Regions from separate parts of the Streptomyces sp. NPDC039430 genome, predicted to be linked through region 3. Evidence: riboswitches for the same ligand, from Rfam matches in the RefSeq annotation. Region 3 holds a riboswitch; each other region holds the start of a gene.
The links. A riboswitch is a leader RNA that binds a small molecule or an ion and turns the genes downstream of it on or off. The one in region 3 is predicted to bind cyclic di-AMP.
Positions count from the first base shown of each region.

Region 1 (4,699 bases), on a different contig from region 3:
TGGACGACGCCCACGGTGGTGGCGGACTGATGTGGGACTTCGGCAGGACCCTGGTGAAGCAGGCCGTGGCCAACCGATAGCGCGTCCGGAGGGCTGCGCTTTGCCTCCGAGGTAAGAAATTTGCCTCGGAGGAAAGTTCCTGGCGCAATGGACACATGAGCACACCTCCCGCCGGAGAGGCCGGCGAAGACCTGTCCGGCCGGCTGCCCGATGTCGCTCCCCGCCTGCGCGACCTGCGCCGGGGCCGGCGCCTCACCCTGGAGACCGCCGCCCGGCGGGCCGGGCTCTCCCCGGCCCATCTCTCCCGGCTGGAAACCGGCCGCAGACAACCGTCGCTGCCGATGCTGCTGAGCCTCGCCCGTATCTACGGTACGACCGTATCCGAGCTGCTCGGGGAGATCGTGCCGGAACGCGATCCCATCGTCCGGGCCGACCGGATGGAACCGGTCGAGGCCGACGGCTGGACCTACTACCAGGCGGGCGGCTCGGGCCGGGCCATGCAGCCGCTGCGGCTCCAGGTCCCGTACGGGGCGCAGGGTGACCTCGTCCGCGTACACGCGGGTGAGGAGTGGCTCCATGTTCTCGAAGGACGCCTGCGGCTGACTCTCGGGGACGCCGTGCACGTACTCGGCCCCGGGGACAGCGCGCACTTCGACTCGCTCACCCCGCACCGGATCGCGGCGGCCGGACCCGAGGGGACCGAGCTGCTCTTCGTCCATACCCTGCTGCAGAGCCCCGCCGCCGAGTTGTGCCTCGGCGCCGGGGCCCATCGCCGCTGACCTGCTGAGAGAGGTCTGCCACCATGCCCGAGCCGGAGAACCCCGTGTCGGAGAACCCCGTGCAGGAGAACGCCGTGCCGGAGAACGTTGCGCCCGAGAACGCCGTGCAGGAGAACGCCGTGCCCGGTCATGTCATGAAGGAGGAGGGGAAGTTCCCCCGCGGGCTGGTCATCCGGCTCTTCGCCTATCTGATCGCCGGCCATCTCTTCGCGGCCTTCCTCTATCTGCTCTTCGAGATGGGCTCGCGGGGGTAGCGGCCCGGGGCGGCGGAGCGGGGGGCGGCTCGGGCGGGGCGGCCAGGGGTTTCGCCGTCGCTCGGTCAGCCCTCGTCGAGAAGGCGGGCGCGGAGCCGCTCGCGGGTCTCGGGGGCGAGCCCGAGCCCCTCGGTCAGATAGCGGTCCGTGGTGCCCCAGGTCTTCTCGATGGTCTCGAAGGCCGCCGCGAGGTACTCGGCGCGAGCGTCGAAGAGCGGACTGAGGAGCTCCATCACCTCCGAGGACATCCCGGCGGACGAGCTGTCGCTGCGGCGGATCGGGTAGCGGCGGCTCGGGTCGTTCGACTTGAGGTAGTCGGCCTCGATCGCCTCGGGCTCCACCCCGACGGCGAGCAGGGACACCGCGATGGAGAGCCCCGCCCGGTCCTTGCCCGCCGCGCAGTGCATGAGCGCGGGGACGCTGTCCTCGGCGAGCGAGTGCAGGACGCGGCTGTGCTCGGCGGTGCGTTCCGTGATGATCGTCCGGTACGAGTCGATCATCCGGTTCGCCGCCTTGCCGTCCGAGAGGAGCGAGCGCAGCTGGTCGAGATCGCCGTCCCGCACCATCAGCCAGAACTCGGCGCCGTCCGCCGGATCGGTGAGCGGCAGGTTCACATTGCGTACGCCGGGCAGCTCCACGTCCGCGCCGTCGAGCTTCAGATCGGCGCCGTTGCGGAAGTCGAAGATGGTGTGCAGGCCGAGGGAGGTGAGGAAGGCGGCGTCGGCCGGGGTGGCGTTGGCGAGATGCCCGCTGCGGAAGAGCCTGCCGTGGGCCACCCGCCGGCCGTCCGTGGTCGGCAGCCCGCCCACGTCGCGGAAGTTGCGCACGCCGGACAACTCGGGCTCTGTCGACGGGACCTGCGGCAGCTGCTGCGTCACGGCGTGCTCCTCCGTGTCTGCCGTCGGCGCGGCTCGCCGACGATGTCGATTCCCGACCCTACGACATTTGTTCCTCAGGCAACCTGTAGCAATCAGCCCAGCGCCCGAGGGGGCAGAAGCGCATTATTCGGACACGCTGTGCCGGTGAATATCGCCCACATGCCCATCTGTCCGGAATGGGTGATTCCGTATAACCTGCCCCGGTCGCGGGGGAGATGGGCTCGGGGCCGTGAGCAGGATCATATCCGTGACGTTGCGTGGTGGTATCGGGAAGGGGAATTGCTCCCCCGTAAGGAAATTGGAGACCGGAATCCACACAGGGTGACCGGATAACCCGGGCGATATCCGGAACGGGTGCGACCGCGGGAATACGGCATCTTGTTCCGGCCGTCCGGCTCGCTTACCTTCAGCCTCAATCCGAGCGGATCGCCGAATCCTGCCGCCGCTTGGAATTCGCATCCATCCATCAACGCGTGGCAGGAGCGGGGGACCCAGGTAGTACGCCGGTCCGGAACTCCGGACGGCTTGGGGTGAAGTCGCGCACCACGCGCGGCCGGGCAGCTCCAGCCCGAACCCGACAGCTCACCTCGCAGGCGCCGGAGAGGAATTCGCCATGCCCGCGAAGGGTAAGCACCGCCGTCCCAAGACCAATCCCATCTCGCGCGGATTCATCGCCGCCGGCACGGGTGGCGCGGCCATCGCGCTTCCGCTCATCGGCGCCACCGGCGCGCACGCCGCGGAGAAGGCCGCTCCCGCGACCGCCCCGCAGGCCGCTGTTCCCGCCTCGGCGCACACGGCCCAGAATCTGTCCGGCGCCCAGCAGCGGGCCGAGACGAAGCAGGCCGCCGTCCGGGCCGCCGCCACCAAGGTCGCGAGGACCTACACCGTGGTCGCCGGGGACTATCTCTCGAAGATCGCCGTCGAGCACCATGTCCGCGGCGGCTGGCACAAGCTGTACCAGGACAACCGCGAGGCCGTCGGCGACAACCCGTCGCTGATCCACCCGGGCCTCAAGCTGACCCTCGGCGCGAGGGCCGCGGCGAGTTCCCCGTCCGAGGCTCCGGCGGAGCCCTCCAGCTCCTCGGCCGACACCGCCTCCTCGCCCGCCGACACCGCCGATTCCTCCTCGGCCGACTCCGCCACCGCGTCGTCCGGCGACACCGCGTCCGGCGACTCGTCGTCGAGCGGCTCGACGGACGAGTCCGCCGCCTCGGCCGCCGAACAGGCCCCCGCCGCCGACACCGCGGAGCCGAGCACCGGTTCCGGCTTCACCGCGCCGGTCGACGGACCCACCTCCACGCCGTACCGCGCCTCCGGCTCCAGCTGGTCCAGCGGCTACCACACCGGTGTCGACTTCTCGGCGTCCTCGGGCACCCCCGTCAAGGCGGTCGGCGACGGCACGGTCGTGACGGCCGGCTGGGGCGGCTCGTACGGCAACCAGATCGTCATCCAGCACAGCGACGGCATGTACTCGCAGTACGGCCACCTGTCGTCCCTGGAGGTCTCCGCGGGCGACACCGTCAGCGCGGGCCAGCAGATCGGACTCTCCGGTTCCACGGGCAATTCCACCGGACCGCACCTGCACTTCGAGATCCGCACCGGCCCCGAGTACGGCTCGGACGTCGACCCGGTCGCCTACCTCCGGGAGCACGGCGTCAACCTCTGACCCGTCAGATCACCTCGGCCCATTCCGCTGCCCGGCACTTTCCGTGCCGGGCAGCGGAGGTTTGCGGCTATTCCCGCTTGGCCGAATCTTGACCGATGGCATATCTCACCCGGCGTCAACCCCTCCTTACGGTCGCGTAGGTCACATATGCCGGTGAATGATGTGGTGCTGTGGCAGACGATTCGAGATCAAGAAGAAATGGCGTACTCGGGTCCTACGCGGCGATCGGCGACAGCTTCACCGAGGGGGTGGGTGATCCGGGCCCCGACGGGACATATGTCGGCTGGGCGGACCGGTTCGCGGTCCTGCTCGCCGACCAACTGGCGGTCTCGGGTGCGACGGAGAACACCGCCCACGGCCATTTCCGGTACGCCAATCTCGCCGTACGCGGCCGGCTCCTCGACCAGATCGTCGACGAACAGATACCGCGCGCGAAGGAACTCGCCCCGGATCTGGTGACGTTCTGCGCCGGCGGCAATGACATCATCCGGCCCGGCACCGACCCCGACGATGTCGCCGAACGTTTCGAGCGGGCCGTCGCCGATCTCTCCGGCGCAGTCGGCACGGTCATGGTGACCACCGGCTTCGACACCCGGGGCGTGCCCGTGCTGCGCCATCTGCGCGGCAAGATCGCCACGTACACCGCCCATGTGCGGGCCATCGCGGACCGCTACGACTGCCCGGTGCTCGATCTCTGGTCGCTCAAGTCCGTCCAGGACAGGCGCGCCTGGGACGGCGACCGGCTGCATCTGTCACCCGAGGGGCACACCCGCGTCGCGTTGCGCGCCGCGCAGGTGCTCGGCCTCGATGTGCCCGCGGACCCGGATCAGCCATGGCCGCCACAGCCCCCGCGCGGAACGCTGGAGGTGCGGCGCGACAACATCCACTGGGCGCGCGAGTATCTGGTGCCGTGGATCGGGCGACGGCTGCGCGGCGAGTCGTCCGGCGATCATGTCGAGGCGAAACGCCCCGACCTTCTGCCCCTCAAACACTGATCCGCGGAGACTCCCCAGCCGTGGTGGGTCCGGCCGGTCGTATCCCCGCCGGGATCCGCTCCAGCACCCCTCCGGCGAAGACGTCGTACAACGGCAGCGTCTCCAGATGTACATAGCCGATATGGCA
Region 1 covers NZ_JBVKAK010000011.1:39,343-44,041, reverse strand. The annotation lists gene ACZ7LS_RS25900 (aspartate aminotransferase family protein) at 1-80, shown strand, start outside; gene ACZ7LS_RS25895 (helix-turn-helix domain-containing protein) at 156-779, shown strand; gene ACZ7LS_RS25890 (DUF6126 family protein) at 803-1,033, shown strand; gene ACZ7LS_RS25885 (tyrosine-protein phosphatase) at 1,099-1,911, opposite strand; cyclic di-AMP (ydaO/yuaA leader) riboswitch at 2,356-2,520, shown strand; gene ACZ7LS_RS25880 (M23 family metallopeptidase) at 2,525-3,577, shown strand; gene ACZ7LS_RS25875 (SGNH/GDSL hydrolase family protein) at 3,748-4,572, shown strand; gene ACZ7LS_RS25870 (STM4011 family radical SAM protein) at 4,562-4,699, opposite strand, start outside.
Region 1: it holds a riboswitch for cyclic di-AMP, as region 3 does, so the genes downstream of both, ACZ7LS_RS25880 (M23 family metallopeptidase) here and ACZ7LS_RS28875 (C40 family peptidase) in region 3, are expected to answer to the same signal.

Region 2 (4,699 bases), on a different contig from region 3:
TACGCCGCGGCCGGCTGGCTGACCCCGGCCGCGCCCCTCGCGCTCTCCTCCATGCGGGCGCGCACCCTGGCGCGTGACTTCGCGGGCCGTACGTACGGACCGTGGGCGGCCAGATCGGTCGGGGAGTACGAGGCGTTCGCGACGTCCCTGGCGTTTCTGCGCCACCGGGCCCACCGGGGTGTGGTGGGCCCGGACTTCATCGAGCGCGAGCAGGAGCTGCTGCACCATCTGTGGCAGCGCAGGGAGATAGCCGGGCCCGCGCTGACCTATGCGGCGCGGGCCACGGGCCGGGTGCGGGTGCCGCCGCCGTACATCGACTACGACGGCTACAACCCGTACCGCCAATGAGGAACCTGGCTCATGACCAACCAACCTGGCATATGTCGGGCGAGGGCCTCAGGCGGAGGCCGTGGTGAGCTCCGCCAGCTCCTCCGCCGTCAGCTCAAGGGCCGCCGCCGCCAGCAGCGCGGGCAACTGCTCGGTCGTACGCGCGGACGCGAGCGGTGCGACCACCGTCGGCTGCGCCGCCAGCCAGGCCAGTGCGACGGTCGCGACCTCGGCGCCCCGCGCCCCGGCGATCCGGTCCAGCGCGGTCAGGACCTTGCTGCCCCGCTCGGACTCCAGATACGTGGCCGCGCGGTCGGCGCGGGGACTGTCGACCGTGGTCCCGGGACGGTACTTGCCGGTGAGGAAGCCCGAGGCCAGCGCGAAGTACGGCACGGCCGAGAGGCCGTGACGCCGGACGGTGTCCTGCAGCTCGCCCTCGTACGTGTCCCGCGAGACCAGGTTGTAGTGCGGCTGGAGCGCCACATAGCGGGCCAGCCCCTCGCGCTCCGAGAAGGCGAGCGAGGCGGCCAGCCGCTCCGCGCTGATGTTGGAGGCGCCGAGCGCGCGGACCTTGCCCGCCGTCACCAGCTGGTCGAGGGCGGTGACGATCTCCTCGACCGGGACCTCGGGGTCGTCGAAGTGCGTGTAGTAGAGGTCGATGTAGTCCGTACGGAGCCGACGCAGGGACTCCTCGACGCCGGCCTTGATGGTGGCGGCCCGGAGCCCCTTGTACTGCGGGTGCCCGCCGACCTTGGTCGCGACCAGCACCTCGGAGCGATTGCCGCGCGAGGCGATCCAGTTGCCGATGACGGTCTCGGATTCACCGCCCTTGTGGCCCGGCACCCAGGCGGAGTACAGGTCGGCGGTGTCGATGAAGTTCCCGCCTGCGGCGGCGTACGCGTCGAGGACGGCGAAGGAGGCCGTCTCGTCGGCGGTCCAGCCGAAGACATTGCCGCCGAGGGCGAGCGGGAAGACGTGCAGATCGGAAGAGCCCAGTGGGCGCAGAGCGGTCATAGGCGGCTGCAACTCCCGAAGGGGTCCGCCCTATTCCGCTCCACGCCCCGATAGGGACCGTATGGGGGAATGTCCGCCGAACTCGCGGCCCCACGAAACCGCGGCCCCACGAACCCAACGGGCTCGCGAACCCAACGGGCCCACGAGCCCACAGGCTCGCGGGCCCACAGGCTCGCGGGGGAAGGTCCGTGGAGACGAGGTCTACGGGTTGAGGCCCTTGCCGCGCAGCCAGCTCATCGGGTCGATGCCCGAGCCGCCCGCCGTGTGGACTTCGAGGTGCAGATGGGCGCCGGTCACGTTGCCGGTCGCGCCGACCCTGCCGATGACCTCGCCGGTGCTGACCTTCTGCCCGGCGCTCACGCTGATCGAGGACTGGTGGGCGTACCAGATCTCCGTGCCGTCATCGAGCTCCAGGACCGTGCGGTATCCGTACGAGCCCGACCAGCCGGCCGACTTGACGGTGCCGCTGTGCACGGCCTTGAGCGGGGTGCCCGTCGGCGCGGCGAAGTCCAGGCCGGTGTGCTGGCCGGAGGACCACAGCGAGCCGGCCTGACCGTAGGTCGAGGTGATCGTGTACGAGGAGGTGGGGATCGCGTAGCTGGCGGCCAGCTTGGCCAGCCGCGCCTTCTCCGCCTTGGCCCTGGCCTCGGCCTCGGCCTTCTTCTTCGCCTCTTCGATCTTCTTCTCGGCCTCGGACTGCTGCTTCTTGGCCTCGGCCGCGGCCTTCTCGGCCGCCGCCGACTCCGCGGCCGCCTTCTGCGCCGCGTCGGCCCCGGTCTGCTGCGCCTCGGCCTGCTGGAGGATACGGGCGCGCAGCGCCTCTCCCGCGTCGGTGGCGCCCTGTTCGGTGTCCGAGGCCGTGAGCCCGGCGGTGGTGAGCGGGGCGGCGAGCACCTCGGACTCGGAGTCGTCCGAGGCGAGCGAGCCCATTCCCGGCAGAGACTTGGCGTCCGGAAGATTGTCCGCGATCGCGTCGGGCAGGGATATGGAGACCGCGGGCTTGTCCTGCGCGGTGGCGATGCCGCCCGCGCCGACGGCGGCGATGACGCCCACGCCGAGGACGGTGGAGCTACGGGCCAGTCCGCGCTGCTTGGCGACGCGATGCCGGCCGCGTACGGGCCGTATGGACTCCTCGGTGGGATTCCATTCCCCCCATGCCCTGTCCGGCTCGTCGCCGTGGGAGCGCGTTTCGAAGAGGGCTTCGGGGGCAGGCTTGTTGGACGCCACTGAGGCGTACTCCTTTCCTTCCTTCTCGCCTACCGGGTTAGCTGACGGGTTCGGAGCAGGAAGGTCTCCTACGAGCGCTCCTGCCGCACAAGGCGACAGAAAACACCCGATTCACCCCAATTGGTGGTTCCCCGGTTCCCTTGCGGGATTCGGCGCGTGCGCACGGTGCCATCTCTTACGACGGCTGGGACGACCGCGCTGCGTTATCGAACGTTAATAGAGACCCGGGCCTTATTCCAAGCTGTTCCGGGTGATCGTTAACGACTTCGCATCGGACGTACCGGGACGGAAGGGAACGGAATCGGGCGAGTTGACGGCCCATCAGGGCGGCTCGCATTTCTGACGGTGTGTCAAATGTTATGCGGAGGGATACCTCTCGACTACGGACGGTGGCGAGGGGTCCGGCCGGACGCATCCGTCCGGCGATCCGGCTGACGACGCCGGCTGATGGCTCCGGCCGTCTCACGGCACCAAGGGCATGGTCCTGCGCCGCTCCGGCTCACCCTCCGAGGGCCGGCTGACCGCCAGCAGCGCCATGTCGTCCTGGCTCCCGCCGCCCGTGTGCCGCCGCACATCGTCGATGAGCGCCTGGAGCATCTCGTCGGGCCCCTGGAAGACCCGGCCGTCGAGCCGTTCGCGCGGGACGTAGAAAACCCCGTGGGCATCACGCGCCTCGGTCAGCCCGTCCGTATAGAAGAGCAGCGTCGCGCCTTCCGGATACGCGGCCTGCTCGGCGCGGTCCGGCCACATACCCAGTTCGCTCATCCCGAGCGGCAGCGCGGGGTCGGTCGCGACGAGCATCCGCACCTCGCCGTCGCCGCACACCAGCAGCGGCTCGGGGTGGCCGCGGTTGACCAGCCGCACCACACCCTCGTCGTGCGGGATCTCGGCCAGTACGGCCGTCGTGAACCCCTCGAAGATATCGAGCGCGTCCTGCCGTGTCCCCTCCCGCCGGAGAGCCCGCTCCAGCCGCTGCGCGACCGCCTCCAGCGAACTCTCCTGCTCGGCGGCCTCCCGGAAGGACCCGATGACCACCGCCACCGCTTCGACCGCGTCAAGACCCTTCCCCCGTACATCCCCGACCACCAGCCGCACCCCGTACGGCGTGTCCTGTACGGCGAAGAGGTCCCCGCCGATGAACGCGCCCTCCTGCGCCGCCTCGTACCGCGCGGCGATCCGCAGCCCCCCGATCCGTTCGGCGGGTCTGGGCAGCACCGCGCGCTGGGCGGTCTCGGCGATGATGCGGGCGGAGGCCAGCCGCTCACCGCTGCGCCGTACGACACCGTTGATGTACAGCGCCAGCAGGGACACGACCAGCACCGTCAGCACCTCGCTGATCGACTCCACCTGGAACTGGGTGTCCGCGTGGATGTGCAGCACCACCTCGGCGACCAGCGAGGTGAGGGCGATGACGAGCGTGCCTGCCATCGGATAGAACGGGGCGGCGACCAGCGGAGCCGCGGCGAAGAGGGGGGACGCGGTGACGCGCGTCGGGGTCACGAGGTCGAAGATCACCCCGGCGACGATCACCAGCACGGGCAGCACCCGTACCAGCCTGCGTCCGGTACGGCCGCGTCCCGCGGGATACCGGCCGCCGCCGCGGACGTTGTCACCGGCCGTCCAGAAACCCGTTCCGCGACCTGCCCAGATACCGGCGTCCTCAGCCGCCCGCCGGCCTGTGCCGCCCGTGCCCTTTCCGAGCTTCCTCAGTCTCCACACCAGTGGTCTCCTGCCCGGTCCGCCGACTGCTGCGGACGGTGCCGCGCTCCATCAGGCTGGCCGCTGCCATCCCGGGTGGCGACTCGCCGTCGGCCGAGTGGGCTACGGCGAGCGGCCCCGCCGGCCCGGCCGGTGCTCCGGCGCACCGATCGGCCGACGGCCCCGATCAGTCGGTCGGCTGGCGCCCGGCGTACACCCTCATGGCGTCCCGCACGAGCACAGCCGTACCTTCACCGTACTTGTCATGGTCGACGGGGAGCGCGCGTCATCGAGGCCACGACGGAATCCGGGCCCGGAGCGAGCGGACCGGCAGCCGGTCCGCTCGTACCCGTACCGGCGGCCGGTCCGGGCCCGGGTGGACACGACGAAGGCCCGGATTCACCAGGAATCCGGGCCTTCGTTTTCTTCCAGT
Region 2 covers NZ_JBVKAK010000009.1:21,443-26,141, forward strand. The annotation lists gene ACZ7LS_RS22430 (PrsW family intramembrane metalloprotease) at 1-348, shown strand, start outside; gene ACZ7LS_RS22435 (aldo/keto reductase) at 397-1,341, opposite strand; gene ACZ7LS_RS22440 (M23 family metallopeptidase) at 1,543-2,568, opposite strand; cyclic di-AMP (ydaO/yuaA leader) riboswitch at 2,580-2,733, opposite strand; gene ACZ7LS_RS22445 (PP2C family protein-serine/threonine phosphatase) at 3,031-4,287, opposite strand; tRNA gene ACZ7LS_RS22450 (tRNA-Met) at 4,699-4,699, opposite strand, start outside.
Region 2: it holds a riboswitch for cyclic di-AMP, as region 3 does, so the genes downstream of both, ACZ7LS_RS22440 (M23 family metallopeptidase) here and ACZ7LS_RS28875 (C40 family peptidase) in region 3, are expected to answer to the same signal.

Region 3 (4,699 bases):
CATGGAGCGCGACCCCTTCGACTGGACCGATGACGAGGCGCGCCGCCGCGAACGGTCGGGTCTGGTCCGTACGCTCCGGCCGCGCCCCGCCGAATCCGGGCTGCTGGACCTGGCGAGCAACGACTATCTGGGGCTCACCCGCCACCCCGCGGTGACCGGCGCGGCGGCGGAGGCCGCGCGTCGCTGGGGCGCGGGCGCCACCGGCTCCCGGCTGGTCACGGGCAGCACCGAGTTGCACGCCGAACTGGAAGGTGAACTGGCCGCGTTCTGCGGCTTCGAGGCCGCGCTCGTCCTCTCCTCGGGATACGCGGCCAATCTGGCCGCCCTCACCGCGCTCACGGCCCGCGACTCGCTGCTGCTGTCCGACGCGGGCAATCACGCCTCGATCGTGGACGGCTGCCGGCTCTCGCGCGCCGAGACCGTTGTCGTACCGCACGCAGAACCCGAGGCCGTACGCAAGACACTCGACGCGCACGCGGGGCGGCGGGCGCTCATGGTGAGCGACGCGGTGTTCTCCGTGGACGGCGACGCGGCGCCGCTCGGCGAACTGGCCGAGGTCTGCCGTACCCGTGGCGCGGCTCTGCTCGTCGATGACGCGCACGGACTGGGGGTGCTCGGCGCGGGGGGCCGGGGCACGCCGTACGCGGCGGGCATCGCCGGCGACAACGGTGTGGTGGCCACCGTCACGCTCTCCAAGTCCCTGGGCAGCCAGGGCGGCGCGGTACTCGGCCCGGCGCGGGTCGTCGCTCATCTCGTCAACGCCGCCCGTACGTTCATCTTCGACACCGGACTGGCCCCGGCGGCCGTGGGAGGCGCGCTGGAGAGTCTGCGGCTGCTGCGCCGGGAGCCCGAGCGGGCGGACCGGGCGCGTGAGGTGGCCCGTACCCTGCACCGGCGGCTGACGGCGGCGGGCCTGACGGCCGTACGACCGGACGCGGCCGTGGTCTCCGTACGGGCGCCGTCCCCCGAGGCGGCGGTGCGCTGGGCCGCGGAGTGCCGTGCGGCGGGGCTGGCCGTGGGGTGTTTCCGTCCGCCCTCGGTGCCGGACGGCATCTCCAGGATCCGGCTCACCGCGCGTGCCGATCTGACGGATCAGCAGATCGGCACGGCGGTGGACACGATCGTCGCGCTCGCGCCGGGGGACGCGAGCTGAGCCGGCCGGGCCCCGGCGGTCAGTGCGCGGGCGCCCCGTCGCGCAGCGCGGAGACGAAGGAGGTCCACGCGTCCGCCGAGAAGGAGAGATGGGGTCGGGTCACTTCCTTGGAGTCACGTACGGCCAGTCCGCCCACGGCGTTGGGGGCGCACTCCACGCAGTTGTTCGCGCCGGTGCTGTAGCTGCTGCGATGCCATGCGGATGGACATGTCAGGTGGGGGGTCATGATGCTCCCTAGCCGCCGTCACCGATCCCGGCGATGAGATCCAATGAATCCTCTGTCGAGAGGGCATGCGCCTGCATGGTGCCGAACGCCGCGCAGTACGCCTCAAGGTCTTCTTTCCGCTCCAGATAGAGGCTATTCGTCAAATGGTCGAGAACGACCAAATCCAGATCAGTGATGTGCGGAAATGAGAAGATAACGAAAGGGCCGGTAAGTCCTACATAGCCGCCGGCCGTGAACGGCAGCACCTGAAGACAGACATGCGGAAGACGGGCCAGCTCCGAGAGCCGCAGCAGCTGCTCCCGCATCACACCGGGCCCGCCCACCTGACGGCGCAGAACGGCCTCGTCCAGTACGGCGTGCAGCTCCAGGGGTATGCCGGTGCGCAGCACCTCCTGGCGGGCGAGCCGCACTTCGACCAGGGAGTCGACCGTCGTGGCGGGCAGTCCGCCGAGCGCCGCGCGGGTCACGGCACGGGCGTACGCGGGGGTCTGGAGCAGCCCGGGGACCACGGAAGTCTCCAGCGTGCGCGCGGTACGGGCCTGGGACTCCAGGCTGATGAAGTCCCGGTACTGTGGCGGGATCACGCCGCCGTACGCCATCCACCACCCCTGGCCGCTGCTGGTGGTCCCCGCCAAGGCGCCCAGCAGCAGCCGTTGTTGTGCGTCGGTGACACCGAACGCGTCGAGCAGTCCGGCCAGATCCTCGTCCTTCACCCCGCTCACTCCCGTCTCCAGCCGGCTGACCTTCGACTGATGCCAGCCGAGCAGCCGCGCGGTCTGGCCGCTTGTCAGTCCCGCGCTCTGCCGCAGCTTGCGCAATTCCTCGCCGAGCCTGCGCCGGCGCACCGCTGGAATATGCCGCATGAATGATTGCCTCCCCGCCCTGTGTTCGTCGCGCCCTCGGGCGCCGCGGCGGAGAAGATATCTTTTCGGCGCCCAAATACGGTCTCGCGTTGCAGAGTTCACCGCTTTGAGCGACAGATATATGCAGATCTCGGTGGATCGGCCCTGGGAACGGCACGATCAGTGGGAGGCTGGCGCGAAGCACGGTCCGAGGCCGTCCGCGCAGTCATTCGCTCTGTGCCGGAGCCAGGCCCGGCGGGAAAGGGACGGCGTCGCCATGGCAGACCACCAGGAAGCATCCATCACCCTGCCGAGCGATCCCGCCTCGGTCACCGCGGCGCGAAGATACGTCGTGGACCTGCTGGCCGAGTGGGGGCTGCCGGCGCGGGAGGACATGGCCGAGACGGTCCGGCTGATCGTCTCGGAACTGGCCACCAACGCGGTGCAGCACACCTTCGGCCAGTCACCCACGTTCACCGTGGAGGTCCGGCTCGAACGTGACGAGCAGCTGCGCGTCGGGGTCACCGACAGCCATCCGCGCTGGCCGCAACGGCTGCCCGCGGCCGTTCAGCAGGACAACGGCCGCGGCATGGTGATCGTCCGCTCGCTCACGGTCGAGCAGGGGGGACAGCTCTCCGTCACCCCGACCGCCGAGGGCGGCAAGACGGTCTGGATCGTCCTGCCGTGGACGGTCCCGGTGGCGGCTGACGTGAGCTGAGACCGGCCGGCCGGGGACCGGATCCCGGGCCGTCCCCGCCCGGGGCGGGGACGGCCCCCTCCGGCATGTCGCCGGCGTCGCCGCGTCAGGGGGCTGTGGTGGCGCGAGGGCCGGTGCCGCGGCCGGGGTCAGTTCACCCGGCCGTACAGGACGCTCCGCGACCAGATCCGCTCCAGCCGCACCAGCGCCCCGGTCTTGGGCGAGTGCCAGATCCTCCCCCGGCCGGCATAGATCCCGACGTGGTAGACGCTGTTGCCCCAGTGGAAGAACACCAGGTCGCCCTTGCGCCGTTCGGAGGGGGAGATATGGCGGGACGAGTTGTACTGCTGCTGGGCCGTACGGGGGAGCTGCTTGCCGGCCTTCTTGAACGAGTAGAGCGTCAGCCCGGAGCAGTCGAAGCGATGGGGCCCCGTGGCACCCCACCGGTACGGAGAGCCCTTCTTCGAGGCGGCGATCTTGAGGGCGTTGACCGCGCGCGTGGCGGCCTCGGCCTCGGACGTGGCGCCGGGCACGAGCATCGTGCCGCCGAGCGCGGCGAGTGTGAGGACCGAAACCGCACCGGTCCTGGAGAGCAGAGACGGGACATTCGTCTGCGCGGTCATGCGCAACCCTTCGTCAGCCGCCTGTGAAGGATGACCTGTCGGGTTCGGGCTGGCGAAGTTGCCCGGCCGCTCTCACGACTTCACCCCGAGGGACGACCACACCGGGCGTCGTCCCGTTCTGCCTGGGTCCTCCACTCCTGCCGATCCACTCCTGTCGACCAGGCATCCGGTTGCGGCGGCAGGACTCGGCGTCCGCCCGGACCGCCCCGCCGCGGTGGCGGGGGCTTGTCGTCCCACGGATCTTGACGCAGGAACAGGTGGATATCCGAGACGAAACGACGATATGTGAAGTTCATCACGGATGACCCAAAAGGGTGGCGAAGGGGTGTGTCACGCCGACGGCATGAGCCCCGATGAGGGCCGTACCTGCAAGGGAGTTCGCGGCGCCTGGCTCATCCGGTCGCTTCGCGCAACTTGGGACCCCGCACGCGTCCGGACAGTTCATACGCCGAACGTGCGAGTCGTTCCCGTATGGACGCCGCCCATCTGGGAACGACTCGCCGTGCCGGCACCGGCGTTCACCGCCCGCCGAAGGGATCGCGCGGCGTGTCGAGGGACGTCCTGCGGTTCCTGACGACGTGATCGAGCAGTCCGTACGCCTGGGCGGCCGGCGCGTCGAAGAACGTGTCGCGCTCGATGTCCTCGGTGATCCGCTCGGTGCTCTGCCCGGTGTGACGCACCAGCATGGACGTGAGCAGCGACCGCAGTCGGAGCATCTCCCGCGCGTGGATCTCCAGGTCGGACGGCCGGCCCTGGACCGGCTCCTCGATGCCGGGCTGCCGGAGGACGAGCCGCGCGCCGGGCAGCGCCAGCCGCTTGCCCGGCGCGCCCGCGGCCAGCAGTACGGCAGCGGTCGAGACCGCCTGTCCGAGGCAGACGGTCTCCACGTCGCAGGTGACGATCCGCATCGTGTCGTAGATCGCGGACATGGCGCTGATCGACCCGCCGGGCGAGTTGATGTAGAGCGAGATGTCCCGTTCGGGCGCGGCGTATTCGAGGTGGATGAGCTGCGCGATCACATCGTTGGCCGCGGTGTCGTCGACCGGCGTGCCGAGGAGGATGATCCGCTCTTCGAGGAGCTTGGAGTAAGGGTCGAGGGTGCGGGTCCCGTTGGATGTCCGCTCGGTGAACTCGGGCAGGACGTGGCGGGCTGACGGA
Region 3 covers NZ_JBVKAK010000014.1:121,120-125,818, reverse strand. The annotation lists gene ACZ7LS_RS28895 (8-amino-7-oxononanoate synthase) at 2-1,153, shown strand; gene ACZ7LS_RS28890 (DUF397 domain-containing protein) at 1,173-1,379, opposite strand; gene ACZ7LS_RS28885 (helix-turn-helix domain-containing protein) at 1,388-2,242, opposite strand; gene ACZ7LS_RS28880 (ATP-binding protein) at 2,499-2,939, shown strand; gene ACZ7LS_RS28875 (C40 family peptidase) at 3,068-3,541, opposite strand; cyclic di-AMP (ydaO/yuaA leader) riboswitch at 3,545-3,716, opposite strand; gene ACZ7LS_RS28870 (ATP-dependent Clp protease proteolytic subunit) at 4,060-4,699, opposite strand, start outside.